DNA from 4 places in the Paenibacillus sp. Marseille-Q9583 genome. Region 2 is predicted to be linked to each of the others. Evidence: riboswitches for the same ligand, from Rfam matches in the RefSeq annotation. Region 2 holds a riboswitch; each other region holds the start of a gene.
The links. Region 2 has a riboswitch for cyclic di-AMP ahead of ACWNM1_RS17445 (ubiquitin-like domain-containing protein). Riboswitches for the same ligand answer to the same signal wherever they lie in the genome.

Region 1: linked by a shared signal. The riboswitch ahead of ACWNM1_RS23150 (C40 family peptidase) and the one ahead of ACWNM1_RS17445 (ubiquitin-like domain-containing protein) in region 2 are both predicted to bind cyclic di-AMP.
Region 3: linked by a shared signal. The riboswitch ahead of ACWNM1_RS13805 (alpha/beta fold hydrolase) and the one ahead of ACWNM1_RS17445 (ubiquitin-like domain-containing protein) in region 2 are both predicted to bind cyclic di-AMP.
Region 4: linked by a shared signal. The riboswitch ahead of ACWNM1_RS05085 (hypothetical protein) and the one ahead of ACWNM1_RS17445 (ubiquitin-like domain-containing protein) in region 2 are both predicted to bind cyclic di-AMP.

What each region holds. Positions count from the first base shown of each region.
Region 1 covers NZ_CDRJTB010000061.1:25,036-27,235, forward strand. Annotated here, with positions in the region: cyclic di-AMP (ydaO/yuaA leader) riboswitch at 190-328, shown strand; gene ACWNM1_RS23145 (C40 family peptidase) at 382-810, shown strand; cyclic di-AMP (ydaO/yuaA leader) riboswitch at 1,170-1,311, shown strand; gene ACWNM1_RS23150 (C40 family peptidase) at 1,317-1,808, shown strand; gene ACWNM1_RS23155 (GNAT family N-acetyltransferase) at 2,064-2,200, shown strand, end outside.
Region 2 covers NZ_CDRJTB010000037.1:11,819-14,018, forward strand. Annotated here, with positions in the region: gene ACWNM1_RS17440 (TatD family hydrolase) at 1-419, shown strand, start outside; cyclic di-AMP (ydaO/yuaA leader) riboswitch at 617-846, shown strand; gene ACWNM1_RS17445 (ubiquitin-like domain-containing protein) at 1,128-2,200, shown strand, end outside.
Region 3 covers NZ_CDRJTB010000025.1:57,206-59,405, forward strand. Annotated here, with positions in the region: gene ACWNM1_RS13795 (Nif3-like dinuclear metal center hexameric protein) at 1-197, shown strand, start outside; gene ACWNM1_RS13800 (hypothetical protein) at 283-456, shown strand; cyclic di-AMP (ydaO/yuaA leader) riboswitch at 678-862, shown strand; gene ACWNM1_RS13805 (alpha/beta fold hydrolase) at 969-1,778, shown strand; gene selD (selenide, water dikinase SelD) at 1,935-2,200, shown strand, end outside.
Region 4 covers NZ_CDRJTB010000006.1:115,696-117,895, reverse strand. Annotated here, with positions in the region: gene ACWNM1_RS05090 (hypothetical protein) at 1-396, opposite strand, end outside; gene ACWNM1_RS05085 (hypothetical protein) at 413-904, opposite strand; cyclic di-AMP (ydaO/yuaA leader) riboswitch at 1,050-1,215, opposite strand; cyclic di-AMP (ydaO/yuaA leader) riboswitch at 1,636-1,825, shown strand; gene ACWNM1_RS05080 (hypothetical protein) at 2,015-2,200, shown strand, end outside.

The DNA of each region.
Region 1 (2,200 bases), on a different contig from region 2:
AAGAGTCCCGGTTCCTGAATCAGGAGCTGGGACTCTTTCGCGTTATAGACAAATTATGAGGATTTGCAAAATCGTAAAGACTTTGTTACAATAAGTCCTGTTCCATTGGTAACAAGTTTGTAATCATTTGAAACGATTTCTACATAACTTCATGTATTTGTCGTAGTCATGTCGATAAGTCACTATCTGGTGCATAAAACGCCGAATTCCTTGCACCGGGAAGTGGGGGAACCATATTTTGGGTGAATTGATCTCGCTTTGCAGTGATCATAGGGGAACCTTCTACCGAATCCTTAAGCTAACCTCACAGGCATTGGAAGGGGTACAATTTTTTTGAAGAATTTAAGAAAAGCATGCGTCGCTGCGGCGCTAGGACTTGTGATGGCGTTCTCTATTGGTGGAGGAAGTGCCTTTGCAGATTCTAAGATGGACAGTGTTATTTCAAAGACAATTGGAGTTGCCTATAAAACCGGAGGCACTAGCACTGCCGGGTTTGACTGTTCTGGATTTACTACGTATGTATTCAAGAAGGTGGGTCTTTCTTTGCCCCGTACTTCAAAAGCTCAATATAATGTCGGAACTCCTGTAGCCAAAAGTAAATTACGTTCAGGTGACCTAGTTTTCTTTAACACATTAGGCAACGGCGTATCCCATGTCGGCATTTATGTTGGAAACGGAAAATTCGCACAATCATCATCTTCATATGGCGTGACCATCACTTCACTTAGCCAGTCCTACTGGGCCAATCGCTACGTTGGTGCTAAAAGAGTAATGAGTACTTCCTCATATCAAGCTATAGCCTACGATTAATACTTCCCCACAACTATAACCTCACAATTACATTATATAGACCTGGGTTTGATTATTAACTTAATCGAATCCAGGTTTTATTTTGCCTTATTATATTCTTTACACCTCCAGAACGGACTTTAAACACTTTTATTTGATAAAAATTTCAATAAATATAAAAATTAGTTTAATATTATCGCTTACATATGCATTTTGTCTTTAAAAAAACGAAATTTTCTGCATGATTATGTTAAAAACGATTGCCAAGCGGCACTCTGTTTGTTACAATAACTGCAGTAAGATTTTAGTAACATTTTTGTAATCATTAAGTTGTTATTTACAAAGGTTTTGTCATGTATTGATTACAAGCTATTCCTAATCAACAGTATCAGCCGAGTTTCCTAACTATTAGGAAAACGGGGGAACCAACTTTGGGTGAATTGACCTCCATTTTTAGAGGGGTCATAGGGGACCTTCAACCGAACCCTTAAGCTAACCTCGTAGGCATCCGGAAGGGGTATAAACTTTTGAAGAAGAAGCTAGCAGCAGCAGTACTTAGCTTTTCCATTATTTTCACCATCGGAGCAGGAAGCGCTTTCGCGGATTCCAAAATGGATAAAGTGATCGACAAGACCATCGGAACTAAGTACGTATCCGGCGGCATCTCCACAAATGGATTTGATTGCTCCGGATTTACAATGTATGTATTTGATAAAATTGGTATAAACCTACCACACCAATCAGGTTCCCAGTATCAAATGGGTACTGCTATCTCCCAAGATGATTTAAGATCTGGAGATCTTGTATTCTTCAATACAAGTGGTAAGGGTGTCTCCCATGTCGGTATTTATGTCGGTGAAGGCAAGTTTGCACACGCATCTTCCTCACGCGGTGTAACGATTAGCTCCCTGAGTGATAGCTACTACGTGAAACGCTACATCGGTGCTAAACGAATTATGAGCACGGATGCTTATCATTCTGTTGCTTCTGAGACAGAAGATAATGATGATGTTCAATAAGTAAATCGTACATAGGCTCTTTTCCAAGATGTTGATTCTTGGGGAAGAGCTTGTTTTTTGTCTTATTTAGTATTTACCCCTCTCAGAATTTGTAAAACAATAATCTTCATAAATTTCTGAGTCGACCATGCCTCTTTTTGTATATAATTAGTTACAAGCATAAACGCCTTCGATCTCCTTATAAGGACCATAAGTATTTTAAGCTAGAAATACAAGACATTTTAAGTCGCCCCGTGAAAGGAGGTTCTTGACCTTATGATAAATCCCCCTGTTACTTTTCATGTAGCGCCTATGGAGACCAGTCACGCGGAAGAGATTTGCAACTGGGATTACACTGCCCCTTATAATATTTACGGCTGGATGCCGTGGGAGCAAATGCAGGCTCTTGGAAT
Region 2 (2,200 bases):
TAGCCCGTGAACTAAATATGCCGATTTGTATTCATGATCGTGATGCCCATGAGGATGTTGTACGGATTTTACGGGAGGAAAAAGCAAATGAGGTTGGAGGCGTGATGCACTCGTTCTCAGGAAGCTGGGAAACAGCTAAAATGTGCTTGAATCTTGGTTTTCATTTATCCTTTGGAGGACCCATTACGTTCAAAAATGCAAGAGTGCCAAAAGAAGTGCTTGCGCAGACCCCACTAGACCGATTATTGATCGAAACCGATGCTCCATATTTGACTCCACACCCCTTCCGCGGGAAGCGAAATGAGAGCGCTCATGTGAAGCTTGTAGCAGAGGCAGCAGCTGAAATTAAAGGGTTGACATGGGAAGAATTGGCTAAAATAACGTATGCGAACGCACTGGAACGATTTGGGATTGAGTGAAAACGGGAGCAAAACAGGCGAAAAATAGAGAACGGCCGATATATTAAACTTTTTTAATATAAAAACGGCTGAATATTACAATATTTTAACCATATTTTTGCGTAAACGTGGTTGAATCGTCCTTTACAACATGCATCAAAACAGGATATCATCTTTTCAGTGATGTGAGCTGTGTTATAGTGACAGCCATTGATTCATGGATCGTCTCGCTGAGTCTCCGTATGGAGAACGGGGGAACCAATATTGACCTGCCGCATGCCTGTATTTTAAATACGGTTTAGACGTGCCGTAGGACAGTATTTGATTTCTTCACGTGGTCTTTGGGGTGAATTTAAGGGCAACCGCCATGAGCGGGTGACCTGAAATAGGGCGTCTCTCTTTCGTCCGAACCCGACAGCTAACCCCGTAAGCGCAAGTAAGAGAGGCAACCTCGTGCACAAGCATTCTCTATTCTGATATTGGAGAAGCCACGAAAGAGTCCTCAGTTGAACTCTTTTTAGGCTTTTTTATTTTTGAATAAATAGAATGTTGCCCACATACTGTTATATAACAGGGGTGGGAGTAGCTGTGCCGAGCAGGCGATCCATGAGCAGGAGACGCTAAGTTATTACGTGCGTGTCCTGTGACAATCTCAAATAGTTTCGTCAAAGGAATTCAGTCCTCATGATATACAATTGACGACGGGGCTATGTAAGGAGGATGGAGAGAATGGGCGTATTCCAACCAGAAGTATCCCATGATTCGCAGTCATCCAGCAGGTCTTTCGCATTACGGTGGGAGCAAGTGAATACTCGCGTACTTTTACTTGCAGGCGTGATTTCAGTCGCTATCGCGCTACTTATTCTGCTGTACGTACACGGTCAAAGCAACAAACAATTATTTTTAGTAATAGACGGGCAAACACAGACGCTTGAAACGCGGGAAGCGCTTCTTGGTGATGTGTTGGAGAAAGAGCAAATTTCGCTGCAGCCGCATGATGAACTATCTTTAGGACTGAGTGATGAAATAAAAGACGGTGACCGTGTCGTTATCAATCGTGCGCAGAAAATTAGTCTTACTGCGGATGGAGCAACAAAAACGTTATATACCACCGAAGACACAATTGGTAAAGCAATTGAGAAAATGGGCATTACCCTAGAAGGTCATGATAAGATTTTCCCTTCGTTAGACACCACCATTTCTGCAAACATGGAGGTTAAGATTGTTCGCATCAACAAACAGACCGTACAGCGAACAACTAACTTACCCTTCAGAGTCATCAAGACAGCAGACCCCTCCCTTACTGTGGGAACAGTTAGAGTGGCACAGGCAGGCAAACCAGGCGTCATGATTCAGCATATTGAAAAGATCTACCAAGACGGAGAACTGGCCTCTATGCGCATGATTGGTAAGGAAGTACAAACGGTAACGAAAGATAAGATTATTGCCGTTGGTACCAAAGCACTTCCTAAGCCGGCTGTAGCTAAGACTACAACAACTTCCAAATCAAACACCACTTCAAAAACGGCTAAGGTTAGCGCCAAGACTAATAACGTCACTAGCAAGGCTGGCGTAGACTTTGAGTACAAGAAGATGATTAAGAACGTCTCCATGACAGCTTATTCATCAGAAGAGCCAGGTATTGGTACCAAAACTGCCTCCGGAACACGCGTAACGGAAGGTCGTACAATTGCGGTAGACCCGAATGTAATCCCTATTGGCTGGTGGGTATATATCGAGGGGCTTGGATTCCGCCGAGCAGAAGATACTGGCGGTGCCATTAAAGGCAATAAAGTAGATGT
Region 3 (2,200 bases), on a different contig from region 2:
GCGAGGGCCCCGAATGGGAAACTCCAGAATATGTGAGGGATGCTGTCCACCAAGGCAGATCAAAAGCGCTGATTATGTTAGGTCATGCGGAAAGTGAAGCTCCAGGAATGAAATATTTAGCTGAAGTTCTGGCACAGAAATACCCAATGATTCCTACTTACTTTATTGCTGAACAACCGGTCTATCAGCTGGTTTAATTTCGTATAAACCGAAATGAAGAATAAATTTGCATATTATGGAGAAAATGATTGGAAACCAGGTCACTGAGAAAGGAGTGTTTCAATGGAAATTCCTTTGGAGGCTGATGAAGTGTTAAGTCGTATCAAAAAGCTTCAAACCGATGGAAGCTCGATCAGCAAAAAACAAGTGAAGCAAAGCGATCCTGATCTTATGAGAAGTGCGCTGTTCTTTTTTCCGAGCTGGGAACATGCATTGAAAAACGCCGATCTGTTGTAGCCATATGATTGTATAACGAAGCCGAGTGGTTCAGGGATTGATCTCTGATGGCCGCTCGGCTTTTTTTAGATATATTGAGTAAACAAGAGAAAAAGAAAGAGAAAACGAAGTGTATGCTCAATATGAAATGAAAAGCATGGCTTTCAACATTATTTTGCCCACGGCTCAACTTTACAAGAAACCTTACACGGAGTATGATTCATCACATAACTGACAATTACATAAGAAGTCCGCTTAATTTCCGTTAAGGAAAGCGGGGGAACCAACAACTGGGAACCAGTGTAACAATCGGTACTAGTTATGGGGTGAATCCTGTTCCAGGTGCATAAATGCATCCATGCAGGTAGGGCAACTCTCACTGCCCGAATCCGACAGCTAACCTCGTAAGCGTATGGAGAGAGGATGAATGGCGTATTTGATGATGAATAGCCACAGAGAATCCCTCTGTGGTTTTTTGCTGCGTTAAAAAGCAGATATAGTTGTAGAACCTATCTATGAAAGAGGTGTTAACTTTGCCTATTGCTAAACTGAATGGAACTTCGCTCTATTACGAAATCAATGGAACAGGGACTCCGGTTGTGTTTATCCATGGACATGGATTAACACATAGTATGTTCAAGCCACAATTGGAGTATTTTTCTGATAAATATAAAGTGATTCTGTGTGATTTACGGGGGAATGGCAAATCAGGTGAATTACTGCAGGCCCCAAACGAGATTATTGAAACTCAATGTCTAGATATAATTATGCTATTGAATGATTTGGGTATTCGTGAGGCTGTTTTTGTTGGGAGTGCCTATGGGGGGCTCGTCGTACAACATATTGCGAAGCAATATCCAGAGCGAGTAAAAGCGATTGTTGTCGCGGATAGCTTTTGTAGAAGTCAGGCGTCAACGATAATCGGTAAAATCCAGCTTATGGCTGCTTATTGCAGTTGGTTAATGTATTACGCTCCAAGTGAGCTTGTACTGCCTTCGATTCGTATGATGTACCGGGAACGCTGGAATCTGGCTTATAACGAGATTAGAAGAGGACTTCTCGATAAACGTCCACGGGAATTGTATCGGCAAAGGCTGGCTACGAGCCATGTGGATTACACTAGATGCTTAAAGTCTTTTAAGCGTCCCGCCTTATGTATTGTAGGTGACTTTAGTGAATTTGGAGTTAATTGTATGAAGGATATGGTATCTCAGCTGCCACATGCTCAGTTAGTGATCATTCCTAACGCATTAGATCCTAGTAATTTGTGTCAGCCGGAGAAATTTAATGCTATACTTCAGCGGTTTTTGGAGAAACAGCAGGAAACTCAGCAGATTAGTTGATCTTAGTGGTAAGTGAGAAATGAGGGGCGTCCCATAGCCGGGGAGTATGTACTGGCTACGGGGCGTTCTTCTGTATGTCTGTATTTTGTACAATGCTGTCTACTGATGTAAGATTAAAGATATTCGATATTAACTATCTAAAGGAGCTGAGTCATGATGTCTCAAGCCGAAACCATAAAATTGACCTCATTATCTTCAAAAGGGGGCTGCGGCTGCAAAATCGGTCCCGCCGATCTCATGCAGGTTATTCGCAGTCTACCACCAACCGTTCCTAATCCGGATCTACTTGTAGGTCTAGACACCAGTGATGACGCTGGGGTATATCGATTAAGTGATGATCTAGCGTTAGTGCAAACTGTTGATTTTTTCACGCCGATCGTGGATGACCCGTATTCCTTTGGGCAAATTGCAGCAGCTAATGC
Region 4 (2,200 bases), on a different contig from region 2:
TCTGGAATCTCTCCCACCAGCGACAGCTCTGTACAGACGACCTTGCTCAATGTGACCTGACAAGGATTTACCCTGCAGCTTGGCTTTTAAATCCTGTAAAGCACCTTGCACTAGCTCAAACTGAGTCTGATCCCACTCTGAACCATGGGAACGTACTTTATCTATCGCTTCCTCAAGTCGGCAATGATAAATCATTCTGAGAAAAGAACTCCATTTAATAAGGTCGAAGGTTTTGGTATTAGCAGAGATAAGACACGCTCCCCAGCTACAACCTCCTTTACAGGTAAGCTTCAGGATGCCATAACGGCTACCTTGACCGGCCTCCATTCCATAGTGAATAGGCTCAGGTGAATCAAAGACGAATACTTCTATGCGAGATAGTCTTCGCTGGTCCATGACAGGTTTCTCCTCCTTAGGTTTCCAAAAGCTTAAGATCAACATGGTGAGTGATGTTGGCCTTCTCTATACAGGCGAGCATTTCAGCTTCATTCTCACAGACTGCGGCATGCTCCAGCCATAGTCGGAATTTCTGTTTGCGTATAACGGATAAATGTAAGGGGAAGGTGCTGCGGGATCTCATTACGTACCAACCGACTGCAACATCTTTCCAAGGTTCTTTAAAGGCGGTGAGCCACGGAAAACGTTGGTGTGCTGCCCAATCCTGCAGCTGCTGCTTTTCGCGGATATTTTTATATATTTCGTATATAATCTTTCGGTCCATACAGCGTTCACAAGTAGAAGAGCTGCTGAAATGGCGCAATGTGTCAATCTGGTTCTGACCAAATGCGTAGCCGACAATTGTTCTATGATGATCCTCTTCGAACCATAACGCTCCAAAGCAAACATAGTTTAGACTTATCGGCTCAAGTAGCCCTTGCTGAGTTCCCCAATAATAATGTTTCATTCCTTTCACCCCGTCCAGCATGCTATCACCCTATAGATTCAGTTAAAGAATCAGGTAACGCAAAAACCGCAGCAAGAGGAGGACCTCTGCTGCGGTTTTGGAATACAGGTATACACACACCTGTGCCAAAGCGTGGCGGATCAAGGGTCTCTCTCTTTACGCTTACGAGGTTAGCTGTCGGATTCGGACGGTGAGAGTCGCCCTACCTATGTGAGACTTGAACAGTCTCCTTCGGATTCACCCCAAGTAGGCCATATGACCTGATGGTTCCCCCGTTCCCTGCAATTGCAGGAACTCAGCGTTGAATGTATTTCGTGAAATAGATTCAACCCGAATCATACTCTTTTCAAGGTGTTTCTGTAAAAACAGAAAGTGTTCTTTTGAGCGCAATTTAAACCAAATCCTGCCGACTACGACGAAAAAGGGAACCAAATAGGTATTTATTGCGTGTTATCGGGCTTCTTCCTCGCTTAATCTCGCTTTCTTGTTTCCTTTCTTATAAAGGCGATTTTTGGTCATTTCACTAATCGTGGTGAATAAAATCACATGGTATGAGCGTTTTTCGCTAATGGATTGAAACTCGAGTAAACAAGAGATATAGAGAGATTGGATATCAAGTAAGCGCTATCCAATGCGAAAATAGTTTTTAATTTGCATTATTTTGGCATCAATCAGGTTTTACAATACTTCCTGCATAAGGGTATGATTACTCCTGTTTCAACAACAATCGAATATTTGATCCGCTTAATTTCCGATAAGGAAAGCGGGGGAACCAACAATCGGCAGACGATGTGAGAGTCGGAAGCCGGTTATGGGGTGAATCCTGTAGAAGATGTGAGTGAGCTCGCATCTATACAGGTAGGGCGACTCTCACCGCCCGAATCCGACAGCTAACCTCGTAAGCGTATGGAGAGAGGATGAGTGCAATGTGACCGCTAGCGAGCCACAGAGGAGAATCCTTTGTGGCTTTTTGCTGTGCTTTTTTAAGCAAAGCATTTATGGAAAACCTCACGAAGAGGTCGTTATATTCATCATTAGCGGTAGCTTTCTTTCAAGATCAGGGTGATCAAGCTCTGATCTTACAAGCAAAGCATTTGAGGAGAATAAGAGATGACAGATCAGAATGAATATGTACTGGTATGTGCGCCAACGAAGGCAGGCGAACATTTTATTAAGCTTCTAAAATTCAGAGGCATTAAGATGGCCGGATTGACCAACAACTTGCCTGAGAAGGCCCTACTCGAAGAGATGGGGATTGAACAAGTCGTTCTAGTTGATACCCGCCATCAGAATACT